Regions from separate parts of the Kitasatospora sp. NPDC098652 genome, predicted to be linked through region 2. Evidence: riboswitches for the same ligand, from Rfam matches in the RefSeq annotation. Region 2 holds a riboswitch; each other region holds the start of a gene.
The links. Region 2 has a riboswitch for S-adenosylmethionine ahead of ACIQWA_RS28890 (aminotransferase class V-fold PLP-dependent enzyme). Riboswitches for the same ligand answer to the same signal wherever they lie in the genome.

Region 1 (6,456 bases), on a different contig from region 2:
CGATCTGCTTGATCGGGGCCTCCAGCGCCACGCGGACGATGTTGGCACCGGTGGCCTCGTCGCCCTCCAGCTCCAGCTTGTCGAAGGCGACACCGGCCTGCAGCAGCGCGACGCCACCACCGGCGACGATGCCCTCCTCGACGGCGGCCTTGGCGTTGCGGACGGCGTCCTCGATGCGGTGCTTGCGCTCCTTGAGCTCCACCTCGGTGGCCGCGCCGGCCTTGATGACGGCCACGCCGCCGGCCAGCTTGGCGAGGCGCTCCTGGAGCTTCTCGCGGTCGTAGTCCGAGTCGCTGTTCTCGATCTCGGCGCGGATCTGGTTCACGCGGCCGGCGACCTGCTCGCTGTCACCGGCACCGTCGACGATGGTGGTCTCGTCCTTGGTGATGACGACCTTGCGGGCGCCACCCAGGAGGTCCAGACCGGCGTTCTCCAGCTTGAGGCCGACCTCCTCGGAGATCACGGTGCCGCCGGTGAGGACGGCGATGTCGCCGAGCATGGCCTTGCGGCGGTCGCCGAAGCCCGGGGCCTTGACGGCGACGGACTTGAAGACGCCCTTGATCTTGTTGACGATCAGGGTCGACAGGGCCTCGCCCTCGACGTCCTCGGCGATGATGACGAGCGGCTTGCCGCTCTGCATGACCTTCTCCAGCAGCGGGAGCAGGTCCTTGATCGAGCCGATCTTGGAGTTGGCGATGAGGATGTACGGGTCCTCGAAGGTCGCCTCCATCCGCTCCAGGTCGGTGGCGAAGTAGGCGGAGATGTAGCCCTTGTCGAAGCGCATGCCCTCGGTGAGCTCGAGCTCCAGACCGAAGGTGTTGCTCTCCTCGACGGTGATGACGCCTTCCTTGCCGACCTTGTCCATGGCCTCGGCGATGAGCTCGCCGATCTGGGTGTCGGCGGCGGAGATGGAGGCGGTGGAGGCGATCTGCTCCTTGGTCTCCACGTCGGTGGCCTGGGCCAGCAGCTGGTCCGAGACGGCGGCGACGGCCTTCTCGATGCCGCGCTTGAGGGCCATCGGGTTGGCGCCGGCGGCGACGTTGCGCAGACCCTCGCGAACCAGGGCCTGGGCGAGCACGGTGGCGGTGGTGGTGCCGTCACCCGCGACGTCGTCCGTCTTCTTGGCGACCTCCTTGACGAGCTCCGCGCCGATCTTCTCGTACGGGTCCTCGAGCTCGATCTCCTTGGCGATGGAGACACCGTCGTTGGTGATCGTGGGGGCGCCCCACTTCTTCTCCAGCACGACGTTGCGACCCTTGGGGCCGAGCGTGACCTTCACTGCATCGGCGAGCTGGTTCATGCCACGCTCAAGGCCGCGGCGAGCTTCCTCATCAAAGGCGATGATCTTGGCCATCAGAAGTGGTCCTCCGGGACACGGTCGACTGCTCGGACCAAGGGGTGCCCGCGACGGACGGCCCTGGTGCGCGGAGGTCCATTCCCCTACCGCTCCCGGGGGCCTCACCGACCCGGTCCGCTGTCACTCTCACACTGTGAGTGCTAACGCCAATGATTAGCACTCCGGGTGGTCGAGTGCAAGCCCAATGACCGACCCGCGAGCCACCGTCCGCCCCCGCGCGGGAGCCCGGACGGCCCGCCCGGGGAACGCGAACGGGCCCGTACGACGCGTGTCGTACGGGCCCGTCGAGAAGCGAGTGGTCACCAGCCGTGGGCCGCGCCGAGCTCCTGGGTGCCGGAAGAGGTCAGACCGCCGCGCGGACCATGTCCGCCTGCGGGCCCTTCTGTCCCTGGGAGATCTCGAACTCGACCCGCTGGCCCTCCTCGAGGGTGCGGTAGCCGTCCATCTGGATCGCGCTGTAGTGGACGAAGACGTCCGCACCACCGTCGACCGCGATGAAGCCGTAGCCCTTCTCCGCGTTGAACCACTTGACGGTGCCCTGAGCCATTCCGAACTCCCCTAGTGCTGTGCTGGCCCTTCACGGGCCCGCAGGTCGCGGGCCCGGGTCTGGTTTGAAGGCCGGCCCGGGGAACCCCCCCTGGGCGCAGCCGTGCACGCCGCAATCCTCCGCAGCGGGGCGCCGGACGGCTTCCGTGAGCGGCTGATTACGTCGACCGCCGCTGAATGTATCCGGATCGACGCCCTCTGCAACAGGGTCAGCCGCCGGGAATTCCGCAGCCCCGTCAAGAGACAAGAGCGAACAAACCGGGAGAAAATCGGCAATTAGCGCCGGACATAGCGGACGAATTACTCAAATGCCTGCAGGAATTCTGACATCTGCCTGACATGTTTCACGGCCCCGGCCCCGGGGCGGTCTCAGCGTCCGGACGAGCTCCGGCGAAGCACCCACTGCCGGAAGGGGAAGCCCTGTTCCCAGCAGAGCCACACTCTACTCCGACTCCGACCGAAAATATTCCCGCCGAAATGCAAGCGGCCGCCCGCACGCACGGAGAGTGGAATTCCGTACGCGCGGACGGCCGGGAAACGGCGGGAACGGCTCAGCAGCCGCCGGCCACCGCCGGAATGATCGAAACGCTCGCACCGTCCGTGATCCCGGTCGCCAGACCGTCGGCGAACCGCACGTCGTCGTCGTTCACGTACACGTTGACGAAGCGGCGCAGCTTGCCGGTGTCGTCCAGGATCCGGGCCGCGATGCCCGCGTGGTTGTGCTCCAGGTCGGCGATGACCTCGCCCAGGGTGGCCCCCTCGGCGGTCACCTCGGCCTCGCCGCCGGTGTAGGTGCGCAGGATGGTGGGGATGCGGACGGTGGCGCTCATGACTCTCCTAGCGGGGTGGGGGGTGGATCAGGCGGACGCGAGGCCGGCGGCGTGGAAGGAGTCCAGCGTCGGGCGGATGACGGCGGTCATGCCCGCCTCGGAGACGGCGTCCAGCGTCTTGAGGCCGTCCCCGGTGTTGATCGCGACGGTCTCCTTGGCGGGGTCCAGCAGACCGGTCTCCACGAGCTTCTTCAGCACGCCGACGGTCACCCCGCCCGCGGTCTCGGCGAAGATCCCCTCGGTCCGGGCCAGCAGCCGGATCGCCGCCACCACCTCCGCGTCCGTGACGTCCTCCACCGCGCCGCCGGTCCGCCGGGCGATGTCCAGCACGTACGGGCCGTCCGCCGGGTTGCCGATCGCCAGCGACTTGGCGATGGTGTCCGGCTTCACCGGCCTGATCACGTCCCGGCCGGCCTTGAACGCCGCCGACACCGGCGAGCAGCCCTCCGCCTGGGCGCCGAAGATCCGGTACGGCCGGTCCTCGACCAGGCCCAGCTTGATCAGCTCCTGCAGCCCCTTGTCGATCTTCGTCAGCTGCGAGCCCGAGGCGATCGGGATGACGAGCTGCTCCGGCAGCCGCCAGCCGAGCTGCTCGCAGATCTCGTAGGCCAGCGTCTTGGAGCCCTCGCCGTAGTACGGCCGCAGGTTGACGTTGACGAAGCCCCAGCCCTCGCCGGCCGGGTCCCCGATGAGCTCCGAGCAGAACCGGTTCACGTCGTCGTAGTTGCCCTCGATGCCGACCAGCTCACCGCCGTACACCCCGGCCATCACGACCTTGCCCTGCTCCAGGTCGTGCGGGATGAACACGCAGGAGCGGAACCCGGCCCGGGCCGCCGCCGCGCCCACCGCACCGGCCAGGTTGCCGGTCGACGAGCAGGACAGCGTGGTGTAGCCGAACGCCCGGGCCGCCTCGATCGCGCAGGCCACCACCCGGTCCTTGAACGAGTGCGTCGGGTTGCCCGAGTCGTCCTTGACGTGCAGCTGCGCGGTGAACCCGAGCTCCCGGCCCAGGTTGTCCGCCTTCACCAGCGGGGTCCAGCCGGGGTTCAGGTTGGGCTTCGAGGCGACGTCGGCCGGCACCGGCAGCAGCGGCGCGTACCGCCAGATGGACGCGGGGCCGGACTCGATCCGCTTGCGCAGCTCCTCGGCGCGCTCGCTGCCGAACTCGTAGGCGATCTCCAGCGGCCCGAAGCACTCCGCACAGGCGAAGCTGGGGCCGAGCGGGAAGCGGGTCCCGCATTCCCGACAGGACAGCGCGGCCGCGGGGCCGAGGTCGACGGAAACGGGTGCGACGGTGTCGATAGCCATGATGGCGGAGGCCTCTCTCCTCATCTTCCCCGCGGCGCGGATGCGCCACAGGCCGGAATTGGCACCTGTCCCGCCGGGGCCTGTCGACGACAGCCGAGCGAGAAGGTTGCCGGGACGTCAACGGGCCGTTCCCTCAGTCCCTCTGGATGAGCTTGTGAAATTGTGGTGGTGCGCAGCGGCGACCCCGGCGTGCAAAGGTCCGGCCGCTGTACGAAGACTGTATCCGAAGGCGTCAAACCTGAACGGGACCGTCCGCCAAGCGAGATGACCCGTCCCACCCGATCCCGCCGAGGAGAGTCACCGTGCCCGCCGAACCGACCCACGCGCTCCTCCCGCAGGCGGCGTCCTGGCTCCGCCGCCGCTCGTGGAGCGCGGCCGATCGGCCGGTCGACGCCCTCCTCGCCGCCAAGCGGCGCACCGGCCGGACGGTCAGCGTCGTCCTCCCCGCCCTCGACGAGGAGGCCACCGTCGGCGACATCGTGCGCACCGTCCGGCGCGAGCTCATGGACCGGATCCCGCTCGTCGACGAACTCGTCGTGGTCGACTCCGGCTCCACCGACGCCACCGCCGCCGTCGCCGCCGAGGCCGGCGCCCGGGTGGAACACCGCGACCGGATCCTCCCCCGGCTGCCCGCCGTCCCCGGCAAGGGCGAGGTGCTCTGGCGCTCGCTGCTGGTCACCCGCGGCGACATCGTCTGCTTCATCGACGCCGACCTGCGCGAGTTCGACCCGGCCTTCGTCTCCGGCATCGTCGGCCCGCTGCTCACCGACCCCGACATCCACCTGGTCAAGGCCATGTACGACCGCCCCCTCGAAGTCGGCGGCTCCGCGGCGGGGGACACCGGCGCGATCGTCCCCACCGGCGGCGGCCGGGTCACCGAACTCGTCGCCCGCCCCCTGCTCAACCTCCACTGGCCGGAACTCGCCGGCTTCGTCCAGCCCCTCGGCGGCGAGTACGCGGCCCGCCGCTCACTGCTCGAACGACTGCCCTTCCCCACCGGCTACGGCGTCGAGATCGGCCTCCTGATCGACGCCCTGGACCTGGTCGGCCTGGACGCCCTCGCCCAGGTCGACGTCGGCGTCCGGCACCACCGCCACCAGGACGGCCAGGCGCTCGGCCGGATGGCCGCCACCATCTACCGCACCGCCCTGGAACGCCTCGACCGCTCGCACCGCCTCAAGGCCTCCGCCGACCTCGTCCACCCCCACCTCACCCAGTTCACCCGCGACCCGCACACCCGCGCCTTCACCGCCCACACCCACCCCGTGACGGCCCTGGAACGCCCCCCGATGCACACCGTCCCCGAGTACGCCACCCGTCGTTGACGGGTTTGCCACCCGGACCCCCAGGCAACATCCCAACCATGGGCGATCTCACGACCGAACGTTCGAGTGCGACCGGAACCGCCCCCGTCCTGGTGGCCTCCAACCGGGGACCGGTGTCCTTCGGCACCGCCGACGACGGCACGCTGACCCTGCGCCGCGGCGGCGGGGGCCTGGTCTCCGGCCTGTCCGCGATCGACGACCCCACCGCCGTCTGGGTCTGCGCGGCCCTGGGCGACGCCGACCGCAGAGCCGCCCGGGAGGCCCCCGACGGCCGCCTCGACCGCGCCGGGCACGAGGTCGGCGGACAGGCCGTACGGATGCTCGACATCGACCCGGAGACCTTCGCCCGCGCCTACAACGGCGTCGCCAACTCCACCCTCTGGTTCGTCCACCACCTGCTCTACGCGACCCCCACCGCGCCCTCCTTCGACGCCGACTTCCGCACCGAATGGGCCGCCTACCAGGCGTACAACGCCGCCTTCGCCGCCGCCCTGGCCGCCGAAGCCGCCCCGGGAGCCGCCGTCCTGGTCCAGGACTACCACCTCTCCCTCACCCCGGCGCTGCTCCGCGAGGCCCGCCCCGACCTGCGGATCGGCCACTTCTCGCACACTCCGTGGGCCCCGCCCGAGTACTACCGGCTGCTCCCGGACGACGTCGCCCGGGCCGTCCTGACCGGCATCCTCGGCGCCGACCGGGCCGGCTTCCTCACCGAACGCTGGGCCCGCGCCTTCGCCGCCTGCTGCGAGGACCTCCTCGGCGCCGTCTTCGACCCGGCCGCCCTCACCGTCACCCACCAGGGCCGCACCACCCAGCTGGGCGTGCACGCCCTCGGCGCCGACGCCGACTTCCTGCGCGAACGCGCCCACCGCCCCGACGTCGACGAGCGCCTCGCCGCCCTGCGGGCCGCCGTCGGCGACCGCCGCACGATCGTCCGGGTCGACCGCACCGAGCTGAGCAAGAACATCGTCCGCGGCCTCCAGGCCTACCGGCACCTGCTCCGCACCCACCCCGAGTGGCACGACCGGGTGGTCCACATCGCCTTCGCCTACCCGTCCCGCACCGACCTCGCCGAGTACCGCGACTACACCGC
Region 2 (6,456 bases):
GCGACGTCCATCGGATCGGCGGCGCCGGGGACGGTCCCCGACTCCAGCGCCTTCACCAGGTCCGGCTGGCCCAGCCGCAGCCGCTCCGCTATCCGCACCCGGAAGGCCGGCTCGGACTCCAGCGCCGCCGCCAGCGCGGTGGCCGCGTACTTGGCCCGCCGCGCGGGGGTGAACTTGACGTACTGACGCAGGCTCTGCGGCAGCTCCCCGGGCGGCAGCCCGCCCAGCGCGTCCGAGGCCAGCCCGACCACCCGCCGGCGCACCCCCTCGGGCAGCGGCCGGTCCAGCTTCTCGGCCGCCCGCTCGGCACCCGCACCGGCCGGGGCCGCGCCGGGGCCCTCCGGGAGGTCGGTCTCGGACGGGCCCGGCTCGGCGGCCGGCTCCGGTGCCGGCGCAGCGGGCTGAAGCCCCTGCGCTTCGCCGGGCTCCCTCGCTGCGTCCACCACGTCCTCGGCTCCGATCCTGGTCCAGCGGGTGCGGCCGCGGCCGCCCCTGTCGTCACGCTCCGTGCGTCTTGTCTGTATTGTCCCGTGCGGTGGACGGCGGCGTCGCGCACCGCCCACCGCACCGGCGGGGTCAGCCCTGCGCGGCGGGGGCCTCCACGCCCTCGGCACCCGGACGGGCCACCAGCTCGACCTGGTCCACCGCGTTGCACCAGCGGCAGCGCACCGACTCCACGGTCTCGCTGTGCACCTCGGTCTCCTCGACCCGGGATTCGCCGGCCAGGTCGAAGTGCAGGAACTCGGTCACCCGCGCGGAGCGGGTCACGTCGAAGCGGGTGAGGTTGCCGCACAGCGTGCAGCGCCAGCGCGTCTCGGCGGTCGGAGCGGCGACGGTCATCGGGGGGTCCTCTCGGCTGGTCCCTGGGCGGGCGAGGCGCTCCCCCCGGAGCCCCGGCGTCGGCGGCGGGAGGCGGGAATGCCCGCCCCAAGCCTATTGCCTGGGGCAACCACCAGGACCACCGGTCAGCCGAGATGACCGGAGCCCGTCCCGCCCCGCCGGACGGCCCAGTAGTCCACCTGCCGTAAACCGCCGTGTCACCTGCCGCGCCCGGAGGGATGCTTGGCCGCATGGCGCTCACGGCCCCCGACCACACCGATGCGCGGGACGGCCGCCCGGCGCTGCCCGCCCCGGCGGTCACCTACGCCCTGATCGCGGTCAACACCCTGGTCTTCCTGCTCGGCCCGGCGGCCGGCCTCAACCCCCTGTACGGCACCGGCCAGACCCGGATCTGCGCCGAGCAGCGGTACGAGCAGCGCTGGGGCGCCGTCCCCGCCGAACTGCTGACCGGCCACCCGCTGACCGCCGGGCAGCTGGCCGAGGCCCCCGACCCGGTCCCCGGCTGCCCCGCCGCCCCCACCCCGGGCAAGCACCCGGCGGTGTCCGCCCTCACCGGCCTCTTCCTGCACGCCGGCTGGCTGCACCTGCTGGGCAACCTGCTCTTCCTGCACGTCTTCGGCCCGACCGTGGAACGCCGGGTCGGCCGGGCCAGGTACCTCCTCTTCTACCTGGCCGCCGGCTGCACCGCCTCGTACGGCTTCGCGCTCGCCGAGTCGCACGCGCCCGACTCCACCCGGGTCCTGATCGGCGCCTCGGGCGCGATCTCCGCCGTGCTCGGCGCCTACCTGCGCTTCCACCCGCGGGCCCGGGTGACCACCCTCGTCCCGCTGCTCCTCTTCCTCCCGCTGCGCTTCCCGGCCTGGCTGGTGCTCGGCCTCTGGTTCGCCCTGCAGTGGTGGTCGGTGCACTCGGCCGGGCCCGGGGTCGCCTACCTGGTGCACGTGATCGGCTTCTCCGCGGGCTTCCTGTACGCCTGCACCGTGGTCGGCCACCCCCCGAGACGCCCCGGCTGAGGCCCGATACGCTGGCCGCACCCGCATCAAGGAGCCCGAACTGTGATCACCGCCATCGTCCTGATCAAGACCAGTGTCGACCGCATCCCCGAGATCGCCGAGGCCATCGCCGCGATCGAGGGCGTCAGCGAGGTGTACTCGGTGACCGGCGGATACGACCTGGTGGCGATGGTCCGGGTGCGCCGCCACGACGACCTGGCCGAGGTCATCCCGGGCCGGCTCAACAAGGTCCCGGGTGTGGCCCACACGGAGACCCAGATCGCCTTCCGCACCTACTCCCAGCACGACCTGGAAGCGGCCTTCGCCCTCGGCCTGGACGAGTAGGACTCAGCCCGCGCGGCGCGTGTCGGCGACGCAACGGCCGCCCTCGTTGCGGTAGTTCCACGCCGCGCCGTCCGTGACCAGCTCGCGGACCGCGGCCAGGAAGCGCTCGACGTGCTCGTCCGGCGTGCCGGCCCCGAAGCTCACCCGGATCGCGTTCAGGCTGCGCTCACCGGGCAGCGAGGGCTCGGGCGCCCCGCACTCGGAGGGCGCCGAGTCCTCGTCACCGAGCAGGGTGCGCACCAGCGGGTGCGCGCAGAACAGTCCGTCGCGCACGCCGATGCCGTACTCGGCGGACAGCGCGGCCGCGAAGTGCGAGCTGTTCCAGCCCCGGACGACGAAGGACAGCACGCCCACCCGGGCCGAGCCCGCCCCGAACAGGTTCAGCACCCGGACCTCGGGGATCTCCGCCAGCCCCGCCGTCAGCCGCTCGACCAGCTCCCGCTCCCGGGCCTCCAGCGCGTCGAAGCCGGCCTCGGTGAGCGCCCGACAGGCCGAGGCGATCGCGTAGGCGCCGATGACGTTCGGCGAGCCGGCCTCGTGCCGGGCCGGGCCGGTGTGCCACTGCACCGCCACCGAGCCGTCCAGCTCCCGGGCCACCGTCCGGGTCGCCCCGCCGCCGGCCAGGTAGGGCTCGGCCGCGTCCAGCCAGTCGGAGCGGCCGGCCAGCACCCCGGCGCCGAACGGCGCGTACAGCTTGTGGCCGGAGAAGGCGATCCAGTCGACGCCCAGCTCGCGCACCGAGACCCGGTGGTGCGGGGCCAGCTGGGCGGCGTCCAGCACCACCCGGGCGCCGTACCGGTGCGCGGTCCCGGTCAGTTCGGCGACCGGCCACAGCTCGCCGGTCACGTTCGAGGCGCCGGTGACGCACAGCAGCTTCGGGCCCTCCGGCGCCGCGGCCAGCGCCTCCTCCAGCGCGGCCACCGCCTCGGCCCGCGAGCGCGGCGCCCGCAGGTAGCCGACCTCCAGCCCGGCGTGCGCCCACGGCAGCAGCGAGGCGTGGTGCTCGGTCTCGAAGGCGAACACCCGGGTGCCGGCCGGGACGGCGGCGGCCAGCAGGTTGAGCGAGTCGGTGGTGGCGCGGGTGAAGACCACCTGGTCGCCCGCGCGCAGGTCGAGGAACTCGGCGACGGTCCGGCGGCTCTGCTCGAACAGGTCGGTGGACAGCTGGGAGAGGTAGCCGGCGCCGCGGTGCACGCTGCCGTAGTAGGGGGCGTAGGCGGCGACGTCGTCCCACACCCGCTGGAGCGCCGGCGCGCTGGCCGCGTAGTCGAGCGCCGCGTAGCCGACCTTCTCACCGCTGACGAGCGGGACCTCGACGTCGTGGCCGAGGACGGCGAGCGGGGCGGTGGTTCCGAGGGAGAGGGACATGGGGATGCACTCCTTCACGGGGTAAGGGACCCCGGGAGTGCAGATCGTCCGGTGTCCGCGCTTGTCGCGCGGACGGCTTGCCCGGCGACCCGGTCCTCACCCAGGGCACCCCGCCACGGACGGAGGGTTGCCGGACAGCCAGCTGGGGCTTGACGCTGTCACTCATGACCTGGCGAAGACTCTAGGTCGGGTACGTCGGACGGTCAAACAGGCATCCACCATCCGGACTGTGTCTTCGCCCGCTCGCCTCCGGGGCGCTCGGACCCGGTGCCGACGGTCGTCGCTCCCGCGCTCTCCCCCAGCCTCCGGCCGGGGGGACCCCCATCTCGCTTGTCGCTCCTCGACTTTCGGCACCGGCGCGCCCCTTCGGCTCGGGGCGGGTACATCGGGGCGGACACGAAGGGCCCGTGCCGACGAATCGGCACGGGCCCCAACTACCGCCTCAGATCCGGCTGGTGGCCTCCGACCAACGCCGCAGCAGGTCCTGCGCCCGGCCGGAGTCGATCGCCTCGGCCGCCCGCGCCATGCCCGCCGCGAGCTGCTCCGCCAGCGGGGCGTCGCCCAGGTCCAGTGCGACCAGCGCCGCCGCCGTGTTCAGCAGGACGGCGTCCCGCACCGGCCCGCGCTCCCCGGCCAGCAGCCGGCGCGCGACCTCGGCGTTGTACGCGGCGTCGGCCCCGCGCAGCGCCTCGATGCCGACCAGCTCGATGCCGACGTCCCGCGGGTCGAAGGTGGTCTCGGTGACCACGCCGTCGCGCACCAGCCAGACCCGCGAGGTGGTGGTGATGGTCAGCTCGTCCAGCCCGTCGTCGCCGCGGAACACCAGCGCGGTCGCCCCGCGCCGGGCGAGCACCCCGGCGATCAGCCCGGCCAGCCGGGTGTCGAAGCAGCCGATCGCGTGCGAGGTGACCCTCGCCGGGTTGGTCAGCGGGCCGAGGATGTTGAAGGCGGTGGGCACCCCGAGGTCGCGCCGCGCGGTGGCGGCGTGCCGCATCGAGGGGTGGAACTTCGCCGCGAAGCAGAAGGTGAGCCCGACCTCCTCGGCCACCTGGGCCACCCGCCGGGAGGAGAGGTCCAGCGCCACCCCGAGCTTCTCCAGCACGTCCGAGGAGCCGCTGGAGGAGGAGGCCGCCCGGTTGCCGTGCTTGACCACCTTGGCCCCGGCCGCCGCGGCGACGATCGCCGACATGGTCGAGATGTTGACGGTCTTCGCCCGGTCCCCGCCGGTACCGACGATGTCGACCGCCGGGCCGGGGATGTCCAGCGGCTCGGCGTGGTCGTACATCGCGTCCACCAGGCCGGCGATCTCGTCGACCGTCTCGCCCTTGGCCCGCAGCGCCACCATGAACCCGGCCACCTGGACGGGGGACGCCTCGCCGCTCATGATCCGGTCCATCGCCCACGCGGTGGACGAGCGGTCGAGGTCCTCCCCCTTCAACAGAGCCGCCAGGAGGTCCGGCCAGGTGCGGACCACCTGCGCGGGGTCGGTACCACCGTTCGCAGGGTTCACGTTCACCATGGCTGACTCCAGCTGTTGTCGGTTCCCCCGCGAGGGGGGACGTCCGTACGGATGGAGCCAGCCTATCGAGCGGCGGGGCGCCTACGGCGCCCTCATCTCCAGTACTGAGACGGCACCGCTCAACGCGTGGCCGGGGCCCGCTTGGCCAGCCGGGCCCGCAGCAGGGTGGCGACCGCCTCGGCCAGCGCCACCGGGTCGACCGGGCGGGAGATCGCGGCATCGGCCCGGCTCCAGGCGGCGAGCCAGGAGTCCTGCGGCCGGCCGATCAGCACCAGCACCGGCGGGCACCCGTAGATCTCGTCCTTGAGCTGGCGCCCGAGGCCGAGGCCGCCGGCCGGCACCGCCTCGCCGTCCAGCACGCAGAGGTCGACGCCGCCCTTCTCCAACGCCTTGAGCACCGCGGGGGTGGTCGCGCATTCGAGGTAGGACAGCTCCGGAAGATCCTCGGCAGGGCGACGGCCGAGCGCCGTCAGCACCTGCTCGCGGGTGTTGCGGTCGTCGCTGTAGACGAGGACGGTGAGCGTCTCGTCGGTCGTGTACGCCATGGACCCTGCTCCCTCAAGTGTGATCCGGACCACGTTCACCTGATCCGGATGCTACTCCCGTTTCCCCCGTCGCCGGTCCCCCTCGCGCACGTTCCCCCTCAAGCCGCCGCGCCCGTGACTCACCCGCTCGGAGGACGGCCCGTCACCCGGACCCGCCCGGACCCGCCCGGTCCACCCGGACGGCCGTGCGGCATCCCGTCCCCCTACGGCACGGCACTGGGCCGACCGTGCAACGACGCGCCGGGCAACGGGGTCGCGGGCCCCTCCGAGGAACCGTCAGAAAAGGGACACGCCGCTGCTCAGCCTCCGTCCGGACCCCCCGTCGCCCGTCAAGCGGGCATACCGCACGCACCGGACACTCCGAGGGACACCCCCCGACGTGAAGACGGAATAAGGGACCGACATAATGTCCGTCGTGGCGACAGCAACAGCAACAGAAACCGGGCACGCGCACGGATCGGTCAATCGACCGAACATGGTCAGCGTCGGAACGATCGTCTGGCTCAGTTCCGAGCTGATGTTCTTCGCGGCCCTCTTCGCGATGTACTTCACGCTCCGCTCCGTCAAGGGAGCCGAGTTCTGGGCCGAGAAGGCGCACGCCCTCAACGTGACGTTCTCCTCGGTCAACACCACGATCCTGGTGCTCTCCTCGCTCACCTGCCAGCTCGGCGTGTTCGCCGCCGAGCGCGGTGATGTGAAGAAGCTCCGCGGGTGGTTTGCCCTGACGTTCTTCATGGGCGCGATCTTCATCGGCGGACAGGTCTACGAGTACACCGAGCTGGTCAAGAACGACGGCCTCTCGCTGTCCTCGGACCCGTACGGCACGGTGTTCTACCTGACCACCGGC
Region 3 (6,456 bases), on a different contig from region 2:
TTCACCCACTGTGCGCCCGGCGGGCTGGCCTACCAGCGGGCCTCCGACGGCTGGGTGAGCTTCGGCCCCGACGGCACCGCGTACGCCAGCGCCCTGGTCTTCGACGCCACCACGGCGCGCAGCGCGGTGGCCGCCGCCACCTCCACCGACGGCGGGCGCAGCTGGCAGCACGTCACCGAGCTGATCAGCGACGACGACCCGGCGATCACCGACGACAAGAACGCCGTCACCGCCGACCCCGTGCACCCGGGCGTGGCCTACCAGGTCTGGGACCGGGTGGACCAGGCCGCCGGCCCGACCCCGGTCTTCGACGGGCCGGGCTACCTGTCCGTCACCCGGGACCACGGCCGGACCTGGTCCCCGGCGAAGCCCTTCGTGACCACCGCCACGACGCCGAACACCCAGACCATCGGCAACCAGATCGTGGTCGACCCGCGCACCGACACGCTGTACGACTTCTTCGACTGGATCACCTTCACCGACGCGACCGCCACCACCGTCAGCGACGTGCACTTCGGCATGGTCAGCTCCACCGACCAGGGCCGCACCTGGAGCCGGCCGGTCCGGGTCGCCACCGACACCTCCGTCCCCGAGGTCCACCCGAACGCGCCCGCCGACGCCACCAAGTCCCTCCGGGCCGGCGCCGGCCTGCCCAGCGTGGCGATCGACCCGCAGACCGGTGAGCTGTACCTCGCCTACGAGGGCTCGGAGTCCACCGGCGGCAGGTTCGACGCCATCCAACTCGTGCACTCCACGGACGGCGGGCGGACCTGGAGCGGCCCGACCCGGCTCAACCAGGCCCCGGGCGCACCGGCGTTCACCCCGTCCATCACCGTGGCGGCCGACGGCACCGTGGCCGTCAGCTACTACGACCTGCGCTACCTCACCCCGGCCGACACCTCCACGCTGCCCACCGCCGCCTGGCTGCTCAGCTTCCCGCGCGACGGCGAGAACAGTCCGGTCGAGCGGCAGATCTCACCGGTCTTCGACTGGCTCCAGGCGCCCTACGCCGGGGGCCACTTCCTCGGCGACTACCAGGCCCTGATCACCGACGGCCGCCTGGTCCGCCCGGTGCTGGTGACCGCCAACAGCGGCGCCCCGCTGAACTCCACCGACGTGTACAGCGGCCGCTTCCGGCCGGACACCCTGCGCAGCCCGGGCGCGGCCGCACCGACCACCCAGGCGGCGCGCACCGGGGCGCGCGCTGGGGCGCCCGCCGTCGGCCCGCGCGCCGTGCAACACCTGCGGCGCTGACCCGACCGGCGGCCGGCGGCGCGGAAACGCTCCGCGCCGGCGGCCGCTCGGCCTCGAACGCCCAGGTCCGAGCCGGGCCGACGGCCCGGTCAGGGCCGGTGCAGCGCGTCCGTGAGGTGGCCCGCCGCCTCGATGACGGCTTGGGACAGGCGGGCACCCGGGTGCCGGCTCAGCCGTTCGATCGGCCCCGAGACGGAGACCGCGGCCACCACCCGGCCGGCCGGGCCGCGCACCGGCGCGGAGACGGAGGCGACGCCGGGCTCGCGCTCGCCGATCGACTGGGCCCACCCCCGGCGCCGCACCCCGCTGAGCGCGGTGGCGGTGAACCGGGCACCCTGGAGCCCGCGGTGGAGCCGCTCGGGTTCCTCCCAGGCCAGCAGGACCTGGGCGGCGGACCCGACCTTCATCGGCAGGGCGAGCCCGACCGGCACGGTGTCCCGCAGCCCGAAGAGGCGTTCTGCGGCCGCCACGCAGATCCGGACCTCACCCTGCCGGCGGTACAGCTGGGCGGTCTCGCCGGTGACGTCGCGCAGGTGGGTGAGGACGGTGCCGGCCGCGGCGAGCAGACGGTCCTCACCGGCCGCCGCCGAGAGTTCGGCGAGCCGCGGGCCGAGGACGAACCGGCCCTGGAGGTCCCGGCCGAGCAGCCGGTGGTGCTCCAGTGCGACGGCGATCCGGTGGGCGGTCGGCCGGGCCAGGCCGGTGGCGTCGACCAGCCCGGCCAAGGTGGCCGGGCCGGCCTCCAGGGTGCCGAGGATCGAGGTGATCTTGTCGAGCACGCCGACGCCGCTCGTGTTCTCCATGGACGGGTACTCCAGTCTCAGATCCCGTGAGCGACGGGTGGGTACGGCTCACGGGCGCTCCGTTGGGGTGGGAGCGGGGTGGTCAGCGGGGACAGGCCTGCGGGAACAGCAGATCGCCTGCGCCGAGCACGAAACGGGTACGCGAAAGGGCCGGGGCGGGAAGCGCCCGGGCGAAGGACAGCACTGAGAGCACCGTGTCTCCTCATCTTCCCCGCGCCACGTTGGCGACAGGCCGGAGTTGGCACTGACCCCGGACGGCACGGCGCGTACTTCGGACGCCGGGTCGAACGGGGAGTTGCCGGGGCTTCGTAGGGCCGGTCCCTCCACCCCTCTGGATGATTCGCGAAGTACCATACAAGATTTCCCGGGCGCCCCGCCAAACCTTTCCCGAACACCCCGCACCCGGAGCCCGCCGGGGTCCTTGACCACGGATTATTTAGATTTCTAAACTATTTCCATGACTGCGACCCCGGCGACCTCAGCATCCCCAAAGAAGCCGCTCAGGTTCAGGATCGGCATCGCGCTCCTCATCCTGAGTGCCCTGACCTACGTGGCCGTCCTCGTCATCCTCTTCCTCCCGCTGGACTCCGGCGCCAAGGCCGCCGCCTTCGGCGGGACACTCGTGGTCGCCGAGACGAGTGCCCTCATCGGCATGGCCGGCGTCGGCAAGGAAGCCGTCCGGGCGGTCAGGTCCCGCCTGGGGCTCAGGAGGCGCAGCCGCGCCGCCGAGCAGCCGCCGACCGCAGAGTGACGAGCCCGATGGTCACCGGCGAAAGACCCGGCGGCGCCGACCTGCACGCCCGCAGCGCCCGGCTCAACCAGCTCTTCGCGGACCTGCGGCTCCTCTCGGAACGGCACGGGCCCCGCTACGACGAGTTCGGGCTCACCGCCCAACAGCACCTCGTGCTCGGGCAGATCGTGGCCGACCCGAACGTCACCCCCAAGGACCTGGCCGAGCGCCTGGGCGTGTCCAAGGGCGCTGTCAGCCAGCACCTGGCGCGCCTGGAGAAGGACGGCTACCTCTCCCGGCAGCGCAGTCCCCAGGACGGCCGCGTCCACGTCTTCCGCCTGGAGGCCCGTGGCACGGCCTACCGACAGACCGTGCTCCGGTACGAGCGGGAGCTCCACGACGCCTACGTCGCGAAGCTCTCGGCCACGGACATGGCGGAGATCGAGTCCGCACTCGGGAAGTTGAGACGGGTCTTCGAGGGCTGACGCCACCCGCCCCGGACGCCACTCGTCAGCGACCTCAAGTGATCGCTCGCTCGAGATCGCTCACTTGAGATCGATCACCAGACTCCCGGCCCGCGCCTCCTCGCTCGTGACCTTCTTCCTCGGGTGCCAGAGGACCTGCACCGAGTAGGAGTCCGAACCCCCCGGCACGTCGGGCAGCACGATCGGGAACCGGCAGGCGGAGTCGTGGTACTCGCCCTGCCCCAGGGCGCCGGTCGCGACCACCCGACCCGCCGAGTCGCGGACGGTCACCAGGGCGTCCTTGTCGACGTCGTCCAGGTCCTTGGCCCCGTTGCAGGGGCCCGACTTGGTGGGGTCGGAGGTACTGATCCGCGCCTGGCCCACCAGCGTGAACGACTCGTCGTCCCCGGGCCCGGACACGCCCCAGGCCAGCCCGACGGCGCCGGCGCCGACCACGAGTCCGGCAACCGCGAACACCACCGGGGCCTTCCACCACCGGAGTTGGGGTCCCTGCGCAGCCTCGGGCGGAGCCGCCTCCGTGGCGGGTATCGGGGCAGCACTCTCTTCATACGATTCGTCAGGCATTCGCACAGGATGGCACCGAGCAGCGCCGCTGACGAGGAAGTTCCGCGAACGGAGCCCCACCGTGCGGCCGCCACCGACCGGCCGCACTGCCCGACCGCGGTGATCGGCGACGGCCAGGCCACGGAAGAATGGGGCGGGTGACCAGCACTCAGCCGCTCCCCCGGGGCCTCACCGCCCTCATCCCCGACGCCCGCACCCGGGCCACGCCCGGCGAGCGGGCCGCCTCCCAGCTCCTCCACCTGCGCGAGGCGACGGTGCCCGTGCCGGTCCTCGCCGCGGCCGCCGAGCTGATCACCCCGCTGTTGAAGGACGAGGACCCGGCGACCCGCGCGGCCGCCACCGCCGTCCACACCCGCCTGCTGGCGGCCATCGAGGAGGCCACCCCCGGGCGATAGCCCGCCGGGACGGGGCGAGGCCGGACCCCTCGGCGACGGACCCGCGCGAGACGCAACCCTCGGGTTGCACCTGGTGATGCGACGTGCAACTCTGGAGTTGCACCCACTGTCCGCGATGGAAGGAGCCCCCTCATGAGCGAGGACCGGATCGAACGCGAGACCCTGATCGAGGCGCCCCTGGAGCGGGTCTGGTCCCTGGTGGCCGAGCCCGGTTTCTGGGTCGCCGACAAGGCGAGCCTGCCCGGCACCGTGGCCAGGGAGGGCGAGGAACTGGTGGCCAGGAACCCGGAGTACGGCGACTTCCCGGTGCGCGTGGAGAAGGTCGAGCCGCCGACCTACCTGGCCTACCGCTGGGCCAGCGCGTTCCCCGGGGAGGAACTGCGCGAGGACAACAGCACCCTCGTCGAGTTCACCCTGACCCCGGAGGACGGCAGGACGCGGCTGCGCGTGGTCGAGAGCGGCTTCGCGACACTGGCCGGGTCCGAGGAACTGCGCGGCAAGGCGGTCGAGGACAACACCGGCGGCTGGCGCCAGGAGCTCGACGCGCTCAGGACGCGCGCCGAACAGCCCGCCGCGTGACCGACCAACCCCACGGCGCCGTCGAAGCGGTCGACACCGTACTCGCGGCCCTGGCCGACCCGACGCGACGCCGGCTGCTCGAACTGATCGCCGCGCAGGGGGAGGCCACCGCGACGACGCTCGCCCGGCACCTTCCCGTCTCGCGCCAGGCCGTGGTCAAGCACCTCGCCGTCCTGGACGCCGCCGGGCTGGTGAGCAGCGGCCGCGCCGGGCGCGAGGTGCGCTACACGGTGCGGCCCGCGGCGCTCGACACCACGGCGCGCTGGATGGCCTCGCTCGCCGCCGACTGGGACCGCAGACTGGCGCACATCAAGCACGTCGCCGAGGCGGCGGAGCGGGAGTCGCGAACAGGTCGTGACGACGCGTCACGCCCACCGGAACAGCCCCACGGAGGAGTCTGACCAGGTCGACCGCCTGACGGCACGCCCCGGGTGCGGCCGGTCGCCGAGCCGCCGACCGACCGGCCGTTCACCTGCCCGTCGACCCCTCCGTTCGTCAATGCACCGAACGGGAGCTTCACCTTTCGGGGTGGTTAGCTCTCGCTTTTCCGTAGGTAGTCGAACCGACCCTTCTCCGCGCGCCTGGTACGAATACGGAGCGACAGAAGATCCGGTACGGGCGGGGGAGTTGACAGGGATGCGGGCGAGCACGGGGATCACGAGGGCAGAGGCCACGACGGCGGGGACCACGACAGTGGGGGCCACGACGGCGAGGGCCACGACGACGGTCGCCGTGGCCGGGGTGGAGTTCGGCTGGGGCAGCTCGGGGAAGTTGAGCGCGGTGCTGTCCGCCCTCCGGGCCCGCGGCGGCGAGCGGCTGAGATTCATCGGCCTGGCCTCCGGGCTGGGCAGACAGCTGCTCGCCGAACAGCCGGTGGAGCGCTGGTTCGACCTCCCGGACGAGCGGTCCGACCAGGAACTGGCCCGGATCGTCCAGGCGCAGCGCGTGCGGGCGGCACTGGTGGTGCTGGACGGCGCGCTGGCCAACGCGCTGCGGGCCTGCGGGGTGCCGGTGGTGTTCGTGGACAGCCTGCCGTTCCTCTGGACGGACGGCGACCGGCCCGACCTCCCGCTGGACGCCGAGGTGTACTGCGCCCAGCGGTGCGTGGAGCTGCCGCCGGAGGGCGCCGGGGTGCTGGCCGACGTGCACCGGCTCCGCTGGGTGGACGCCGTGATCGCCGACGGCGGCGCCGCCCGCGGCAGCCCTCCCACGCCGCACCCCCGGCGCGCCCTGCTCAACCTCGGCGGGCTGCGCGCGCCCCACCTCACGGACTGGGCGAGCTATCCCCAGCTCGTCCTGCCCGCCGCACTGGAGGCACTGACCGCGAGCGGGGTCACCGAGGTGCACATCGCGGGCAACCTGCCGGCCTGGCTGGCCGCGCAACTCGTCGACTCCTGCGCCCACCCGCCCGTCACCACCGTCGGCGCCCTCCGCCACCAGGAGTTCCTGCACCGCCTCGCCGACTGCGACGTACTGCTCACCTCCCCCGGGCTGACCACCCTCCTGGAGGCCGGGCAACTCGGCACCCCGACGCTCTGTCTGCCGCCGCAGAACCTCAGCCAGATCTTCAACGGCCGCTTCCACAGCCGGGCGCTCGGCACCGACGTCCGCCTCCGTTGGCCCCAGGAGGTGTTCGACGAGGAGGA

Region 1: it holds a riboswitch for S-adenosylmethionine, as region 2 does, so the genes downstream of both, thrC (threonine synthase) here and ACIQWA_RS28890 (aminotransferase class V-fold PLP-dependent enzyme) in region 2, are expected to answer to the same signal.
Region 3: it holds a riboswitch for S-adenosylmethionine, as region 2 does, so the genes downstream of both, ACIQWA_RS32910 (IclR family transcriptional regulator) here and ACIQWA_RS28890 (aminotransferase class V-fold PLP-dependent enzyme) in region 2, are expected to answer to the same signal.

Annotation. Positions count from the first base shown of each region.
Region 1 covers NZ_JBIWAQ010000022.1:127,858-134,313, forward strand. The annotation lists gene groL (chaperonin GroEL) at 1-1,354, opposite strand, end outside; gene ACIQWA_RS34040 (cold-shock protein) at 1,701-1,904, opposite strand; gene ACIQWA_RS34045 (MoaD/ThiS family protein) at 2,455-2,733, opposite strand; gene thrC (threonine synthase) at 2,761-4,041, opposite strand; SAM riboswitch class I at 4,059-4,194, opposite strand; gene ACIQWA_RS34055 (glucosyl-3-phosphoglycerate synthase) at 4,344-5,366, shown strand; gene ACIQWA_RS34060 (trehalose-6-phosphate synthase) at 5,405-6,456, shown strand, end outside.
Region 2 covers NZ_JBIWAQ010000016.1:66,203-72,658, forward strand. The annotation lists gene ACIQWA_RS28870 (NYN domain-containing protein) at 1-287, opposite strand, end outside; gene ACIQWA_RS28875 (hypothetical protein) at 577-840, opposite strand; gene ACIQWA_RS28880 (rhomboid family intramembrane serine protease) at 1,071-1,853, shown strand; gene ACIQWA_RS28885 (Lrp/AsnC ligand binding domain-containing protein) at 1,896-2,177, shown strand; gene ACIQWA_RS28890 (aminotransferase class V-fold PLP-dependent enzyme) at 2,181-3,545, opposite strand; SAM riboswitch class IV at 3,598-3,715, opposite strand; gene trpD (anthranilate phosphoribosyltransferase) at 3,988-5,064, opposite strand; gene ACIQWA_RS28900 (hypothetical protein) at 5,184-5,609, opposite strand; gene ACIQWA_RS28905 (heme-copper oxidase subunit III) at 6,016-6,456, shown strand, end outside.
Region 3 covers NZ_JBIWAQ010000021.1:63,260-69,715, forward strand. The annotation lists gene ACIQWA_RS32905 (sialidase family protein) at 1-1,254, shown strand, start outside; gene ACIQWA_RS32910 (IclR family transcriptional regulator) at 1,344-2,057, opposite strand; SAM riboswitch class I at 2,257-2,399, opposite strand; gene ACIQWA_RS32915 (transporter suffix domain-containing protein) at 2,515-2,808, shown strand; gene ACIQWA_RS32920 (MarR family winged helix-turn-helix transcriptional regulator) at 2,817-3,272, shown strand; gene ACIQWA_RS32925 (hypothetical protein) at 3,333-3,731, opposite strand; gene ACIQWA_RS32930 (hypothetical protein) at 3,974-4,231, shown strand; gene ACIQWA_RS32935 (SRPBCC domain-containing protein) at 4,364-4,810, shown strand; gene ACIQWA_RS32940 (ArsR/SmtB family transcription factor) at 4,807-5,211, shown strand; gene ACIQWA_RS32945 (hydroxymethylcytosylglucuronate/cytosylglucuronate synthase) at 5,504-6,456, shown strand, end outside.